DNA from 3 places in the Microcoleus sp. A006_D1 genome. Region 3 is predicted to be linked to each of the others. Evidence: riboswitches for the same ligand, from Rfam matches in the RefSeq annotation. Region 3 holds a riboswitch; each other region holds the start of a gene.

What was found. Region 3 has a riboswitch for cobalamin ahead of cobG (precorrin-3B synthase). Riboswitches for the same ligand answer to the same signal wherever they lie in the genome.
Region 1: linked by a shared signal. The riboswitch ahead of QUB68_RS17095 (class I SAM-dependent methyltransferase) and the one ahead of cobG (precorrin-3B synthase) in region 3 are both predicted to bind cobalamin.
Region 2: linked by a shared signal. The riboswitch ahead of QUB68_RS29490 (DUF1636 domain-containing protein) and the one ahead of cobG (precorrin-3B synthase) in region 3 are both predicted to bind cobalamin.

Annotation. Positions count from the first base shown of each region.
Region 1 is NZ_JAUBVZ010000008.1:246,687-248,954, forward strand. It holds gene QUB68_RS17090 (metal ABC transporter substrate-binding protein) at 1-1,006, opposite strand, end outside; cobalamin riboswitch at 1,173-1,328, shown strand; gene QUB68_RS17095 (class I SAM-dependent methyltransferase) at 1,454-2,268, shown strand, end outside.
Region 2 is NZ_JAUBVZ010000030.1:8,754-11,021, forward strand. It holds gene QUB68_RS29485 (serine/threonine protein kinase) at 1-471, opposite strand, end outside; cobalamin riboswitch at 614-778, shown strand; gene QUB68_RS29490 (DUF1636 domain-containing protein) at 801-1,217, shown strand; gene cobW (cobalamin biosynthesis protein CobW) at 1,345-2,268, shown strand, end outside.
Region 3 is NZ_JAUBVZ010000020.1:103,187-105,454, forward strand. It holds gene cbiE (precorrin-6y C5,15-methyltransferase (decarboxylating) subunit CbiE) at 1-474, opposite strand, end outside; gene QUB68_RS26215 (GNAT family N-acetyltransferase) at 474-1,013, opposite strand; adenosylcobalamin-variant (AdoCbl-variant) riboswitch at 1,096-1,175, shown strand; gene cobG (precorrin-3B synthase) at 1,232-2,268, shown strand, end outside.

The sequences.
Region 1 (2,268 bases), on a different contig from region 3:
TAAGGTAGGTTGATGCGGGCCCTTCGGATGGAGATAGGGAATCGACATAAAACACCCCAGCAAATTTTGCGCCTGTTTCCTTTGCTACCTGAAGCTGTGCTTCGTTGTTGACGGTACTCTCACAAAATACAGCCGGTATTTTGTTTGCTTTGACTGTATTAATCACTCTCTCAACTTGTTTCGGTGTAGATTGTTGTTCGGCATTAACAGGCCAAATATAAACTTCCTTTAGTCCGTAATCACGGGCAATGTAAGAAAATGCGCCTTCGCAACTAACTATGTAGCGTTTTTCTGGCGGAATCGCTGAGATAGCTTGTTTGAGCCTTTCATCAATCGCCCGAATTTCATCACTGTATTTTGTCGAATTTGCTTCATAGGTTGCAGCATTAGATGGATCGACATTTGATAAAGCTTGGCGAATATTTTTAACGTAAATTAAAGCATTTTTAGGGGACATCCAAGCATGAGGATTCGGTTTGCCTTTATAGGAGTCTTCGGCAATATTAATCGGTTTAATTCCTTCACTCACAGTAATGCGAGTAACTTTGGGAAAACTGTTATAAAACCGAGTTGCCCAGCGTTCCAAATTCAATCCGTTATCCAAAATTAGACTAGCACCTTGCCCTCGTTTTAAGTCGCTAGGAGTGACTTCATAGCCGTGAATTTCCGCCCCAGGCTTTGTGATGGATTCAACAGTTACCTTGTCACCAGCGACATTCTGCGCCATGTCTGCCAACACGGTAAAGGTGGTAAGAATGACTTTTTTGTCTTTTCGGGTCGAATCGGTGGCGGTTGGGCTAGAAGCTCGATTTTGATTGGTTTGAGGCTCTACCGTCGTCTGAGTGTTGCAGCCGCTGACGCACACTCCCAGCAACAACCCCAATCCAACTATTTGATACTTTTTCCAAACGGGAGGGGAGAGGAGGGAGAAGGGGAAAGAGGGAGATGAGGGGAGAATTTGACTATTTTTTCGCATATATTCCAAAATGCTAGCTAAATTTGCCACAGATTACGGCAGACAGCCCGATCGACTATCGCTAATTTTCATAATCTTTTCATTTTTTAAATTTATCACAGAATCGGGGAAAATGAAAGAATCATGAACAGTGAGGGGAAATAGGCGATCGCCCCAGCAGAATCAGTATTTTGTGAAAGATCTAAAATAGTGCTAATATCTCGGCAGATCGATCGGCTCTGATGGAGAACAGCCATCAGACGCAAGGGGGAAAGTTCGGTGAAAATCCGGCGCTGTCCCGCAACTGTAATGAGATAATACTAGGATAGTTAAATCTCTGAGTCAGGATGCCCGCCGATTTGTTTACCTGTTGTTTTCATCTGCGAGGTATAGATGATGGTTAGTTCAGTATTTTTACAATTGATCTGCTGTTGTTGTCGGTTTGTCGATCGCGAATGACAAGGAAATTTTGGATTTTGTGGCAAAACTTGGCAATTTATGCCATTCAGTGCTATTAACATATATGCAAGCACTGGGAAGAATTTTAACCCTCCCGGAAATCCTCAATTTTATCCAATTCTCCCCATGTCGAAGCAAACATCAATTTCTATTTCCAAAGTAACTCGCTACCAAAACGCAGCGCTGAATTACTATTTGGGGCTGACAGATTCGCCCTATCTTCATTACGGCTATTGGAAGACTCTGCCTGTGCCTGCTGATGAACTCACGATCGCGCGCCTGCGCAACGCTCAGCAAGCTTACACAGATAAATTGTTAGATTTTATCCCCAAAGAAGTCAAGACGGTGCTGGACGTAGGATGCGGGATTGGGGGAAATGCGGCTTATTTGCTCGATCGCGCTTTTGCAGTCGAAGGGCTCGCGCCCGATCCGTTCCAACAACAGCGCTTTCTCAAGTGTACAGGCGATCGCGCCATCTTCCACCTCACCAAATTTGAAGACTTCCAAGCCACCCACTCCTACGATTTAGTTCTCTTTAGCGAAAGTAGCCAGTATATGTCTGCTATCGATATAGCTAAAGGTGCGGCGGCTATCCTCAATCTTGGAGGCTACGTACTGCTTGCGGATATGATGCGCTCTAATCCTAATTATACAGAAGGAATGTTTTCTAACTGTCATGTTGTGAAAGAGCTTGAAACTGCATTGATGCAAGCGGGGTTTAATTTAGTAAAAGCTGAGGATATTTCCACTCATATTTTACCAACAATTGATTTATATGTCGATACTTTCCGCAGGTATGGACTGAACACAATGATTTATGTTGCGGATTTAATTTCGATTGCGGTTCCGCCCAT
Region 2 (2,268 bases), on a different contig from region 3:
GGCAAAACCGAAGTCTACTAAGTACACATTTAAGTTGTCATCGATTAACAGGTTTTCCGGTTTGATGTCGCGGTGGATTACGGGCGGTTTTTGGGATTGCAGGTAAGCTAGAATTTCTAAAGTGGCGATCGCAATTTGTTTAATATCCGGCGGCGAGAAAGTCCGGGCGATCGCACTTTCAGCATTTTTGTATTCCTGCACCATACAAAAACCGCTGTCAGTCCCGAAAGCATCGAGATAGCGGGGGATACCTGGGAAATCCAAACTTTCCAGCACTTTAATTTCTTGTTCGTAAGCATCGTATTCTGTCCAGCTAGCACCTAATTGAGCGAATTGAAATTGCTTAATCACAACGGAGTTTGTTGTATTAATTTTTGTGGCGAGATAGGTGACGCGGCCGCCCAAACTGTTGTATCCGAGTTCGCGGGTTACTTGATAGCCGTGTGTGGAAAAGTCGGGAAAATCGTTCATAAGGTTGGTAGTGAGGACTTCAGTCCGCAGAAATATCAGAGGACTAAAGTCCTTACTACGAACTGGGTTAATTTATGTGGTTAGATATTAAAAATCGCTGTTACCAAGATAACTTTTTTGGGAAAGGGCGGCAAGTGTGGTAGGATTTGAATTCGCGATCGGTTCTAGCGGGGAGCAGCCGCTAGAGGAAACGGGGAAAGTTCGGTGCAAGTCCGGCGCTGTCCCGCAACTGTAATGAGGTTTGTAGTAAGGAATGCAAGTCCTTTACCTCTAAAGTCAGAATGCCCGCCGATATCTAACTCACTTTTGAACGCATCTACGAGGTATGGATGATGAATGGAACTAAACGTAACACGGCTGTACGCACAAAACACTGTCTTTTAGTTTGCACGGCTTGCGCTAGTGTTTGGAAAGACGGCAAGCGCGAAGGTAAAAGCGGTGGCCAACAATTTATGGAAGATTTATCGAAACTCGCTAAAGATTGGGAGTTGTCCGAGCAGTTTGATATTCAAGAAGTTGAGTGCATGAGTGCTTGCAGTCACTCTTGTGCGGTGTCTTTTGCTGCTGTGGGAAAGTATACTTATCTGTTTGGTGATTTGCCTCCGAATGAGCCGGAAAGTGTCGAGGCTGTACTCGAATGCGCGGGTCAATACTATGCTAAGTCGGACGGTTTGTTGCCTTGGGCTGAGCGTCCTCAAGCTTTGAAAAAAGGTGTTTTGGCGAAGATTCCGCCGCTGGGGAATTAGAGATAAGAGCAAACAGAAGAGTCGGCGGTTAGAAACCGCGACTACACAAACGATGTCCGCCTTCGCGGACTGAAGAATGGTGCGCCATGCGCACCATACGGTACATTTAAACCTGACACAAAATTTAATGCACAAGATTCCTGTTACGGTCATCACTGGTTTTCTCGGTAGTGGCAAAACTACGTTAATTCGCCATTTATTGCAAAACAATCAAGGCCGCCGCATCGCAGTTTTAGTTAATGAATTTGGCGAAATTGGTATCGACGGAGAACTGCTGCGCGATTGCCAAGTTTGCGATGAAGAAGAAAGTGTCAGCAGCAATATTGTAGAACTAACAAATGGTTGTCTTTGCTGCACTGTTCAAGAGGAATTCTTGCCGACTATGCAGGAATTGTTGAAGCGCAAAGACCAAATTGATTGTATCTTGATTGAGACTTCTGGCTTGGCACTTCCTAAGCCTTTGATTCAAGCTTTTCGCTGGCCGGAAATTCGCACTGGCGCTACTGTTGACGGTGTGGTTGCTGTTGTTGATTGCGAAGCTATTGCTAGCGGTAATTTTGTCGGTGATATCGATGCTTTGATGGCGCAGCGACAGGCTGATGATAGTTTGGATCACGAAACGCCGATCGAGGAATTGTTTGAAGACCAGTTGGCCTGTGCCGATATGGTACTGTTGACGAAGGTCGATCGCGTAAATGCAGAAACTCAACAGAAAGTTCAAACCTGGTTGCAGCAAGAGTTACGTCCGAGTGTAAAAATTGTGCCTTGCAAGGGTGGCGAAATTAACCCTGATGTGCTGTTGGGATTTAATGCGGCGGTTGAGGATGATTTGGAGTCCCGCCCGAGTCACCACGACGCTGAGGAGGAACATGAGCACGATGATGATATTAACTCGACTTTCTTTATTGCCGATCGCGCATTTGAACCAGAAGCTTTGGTGAAAAAACTGCAATCCTTGATGCAGAAGGAAGAAATCTATCGGATTAAGGGGTTTGTGGCGGTTCCCAACAAACCGATGCGGATGGTGTTGCAAGGTGTGGGCGATCGTATA
Region 3 (2,268 bases):
GGCGACCTTTCCCGGCGTGTGTCGATCGGCACTCAACACCAGCAAGCGCGCGCCGGGAGAGAAAGCAAGGGCGATCGAGGCGATCGGGCGATTTGTCAAACTGAAAGTCTCAACATCCGCCAGCGGCCAACCCAAACGGGCGCAAGCCAGACTAAAAGCCGATGCTGCGGGAATCACAGTCATTTCAGAAATGGGAATCCGGCGCGATAGCGTGACACCAATTCCGTGACACATCGGATCACCACTGGCGAGCACGCAAACAGTCTCCCCGCGACGGCTGATGATGCTGTCAACTGTTGTTTGTAGTGGTGAAGCCCAAACCAATCGTTCGCGGGTGTCCTCGGTGGGTAGCATTGCGAGGTGACGCGCGCCACCGACAATGATTTTAGATCGATCGAGTAGCGATCGGGCGATCTCGCTCAATCCCGAAAGTCCGTCTTCCCCAATTCCCACCACCGAAAGCCATTTGTGCATCAGACACCTGCTAATTTCGACTTATCAAGTCTAAAGAATAATATGGGATTTTCATGCACAATTCTTTCTTCTACTTGCCTCATGCTGAGTCTTTCTGCTACCTTTTGCGAATCGGTGTTTGGGCGATTCCCTACGGGATAGCTTCGCTTCACGCAGCTTGCGACAAGATACTCAAAGCCAAGTTCATCAAAACAATACTCTATTATTTTTGTTGCAGCTTCAGTAGCGTAGCCTTTTTTAGTTGCTGTTGGCAGCAATGCGTAAACTAACTGGGGCTGTTCTTCATCAAAAAAATACCACAAACCCACAAATCCAATGACTTCTTTCTCGGTGTTTGTCTCGATCAACCAAAGACCGAATTTCTTTTCTGCAAAAAGCTTTTGATTCTCGCCAAGCATTTCTTCTACTTGTTGCAGCGACCAGATTTCGCCGTCACATAGATATCTCCTCACATAGGAATCAGTGAAAATTCTGTGGAGCGTGTTGAGGTCGCTATCCAAAATCGGTTTTAAAACCAATCTCTGAGTTCTAAGTATCATGAGTATTATTTTCTTTGGATTATGGGGCATTTGTTAAGAAAGTTGAGAATTTTGGCTGCGGGCGATCGACTTGTGATATATTTCTTAAACCTGAAAGCGGGAAAGTCCGGTGTAATTCCGGCGCTGTGCCGCAACTGTGAGAGTCAGAATGCCGATTTCGGGGCGCGTTTGGCGCGTTTACTTTTGGATTCCCTGCGTCGCACGGGGAAGGAGATTATTTGTTAGCTTTGACTGATTTACCAACTTGTCCGGGTTTATTTTACGGTTCCCGAGCCCGAGACGGAATATTGTCGAGGATGCGGATTCCGGGGGGAATTTTAAATGTACAGCAGTGTTGGACGATCGCCAATTTAGTCGATCGCTACAGTACCGGTTGGTTGCAAGTCACAAATCGGGCAAATTTGCAAATCCGAGAATTGCATTCGGAAATTGCCCCGTCAACTTGGCAAGAATTGCAAGAATTGGGATTAGCATCTCGCCGCGTTGAAGTTGACCCGATTCGCAATATGATGGCAAGTCCGACAGCAGGAATCGATCGCCAGCAGTTACTCGATACTCGCCCGCTAGTTGCAGCTTGGGATGATTACCTGCAAACCCATCCCGAATTATCGGAACTTTCCGCTAAATTTAGCATTGGATTTGACGGTGGCGAAGCGGTTTCGATCCGCAATCTACGGAACGATATTTTATTAGCAGCAGAAAGGAACTCGACCAACTCCGAAATAGTTTTTAGGCTGTATTTGAACGGCGATACAAGAATTATCATCGAACAATCGCAATGTATTTCAGTATTAGCAGCCTTAACTAACGCATATGTGGAATACACCAAAAAGTTGCCGCGAATTGATGGCAAAAAACCGCGCTTGCGGCACCTGCTAGCAGATTGGGGCGCTGAAAGTTATCTAGAAGAAGTAGAGAAAAATTTACCGTTTGCATTGCGGCGAAGTTCGATCGAGCTTTCTGAAAGGGCGATCGCACCCAACGGCAATCTCGGCATTCATCCCCAACGACAGTCCGATTTCTCCTACATCGGCATTGCACTGCCCCTAGGTAGGCTAGAATCAAAGCAACTGCGAAATTTGGCAAATTTAGCCCAAAATCTAGCTAGCGGTACTCTGAGACTTACGCCGTGGCAAAATCTGGTGATTTCCGACATCCCCAACTCCCAGATTTTTGAGGTCAAACAGCAAATCGCCGATATAGGATTGCACTCATCCGCAACTCGCCTAGATTCGTGCTTAGTTGCGTGTGCCGG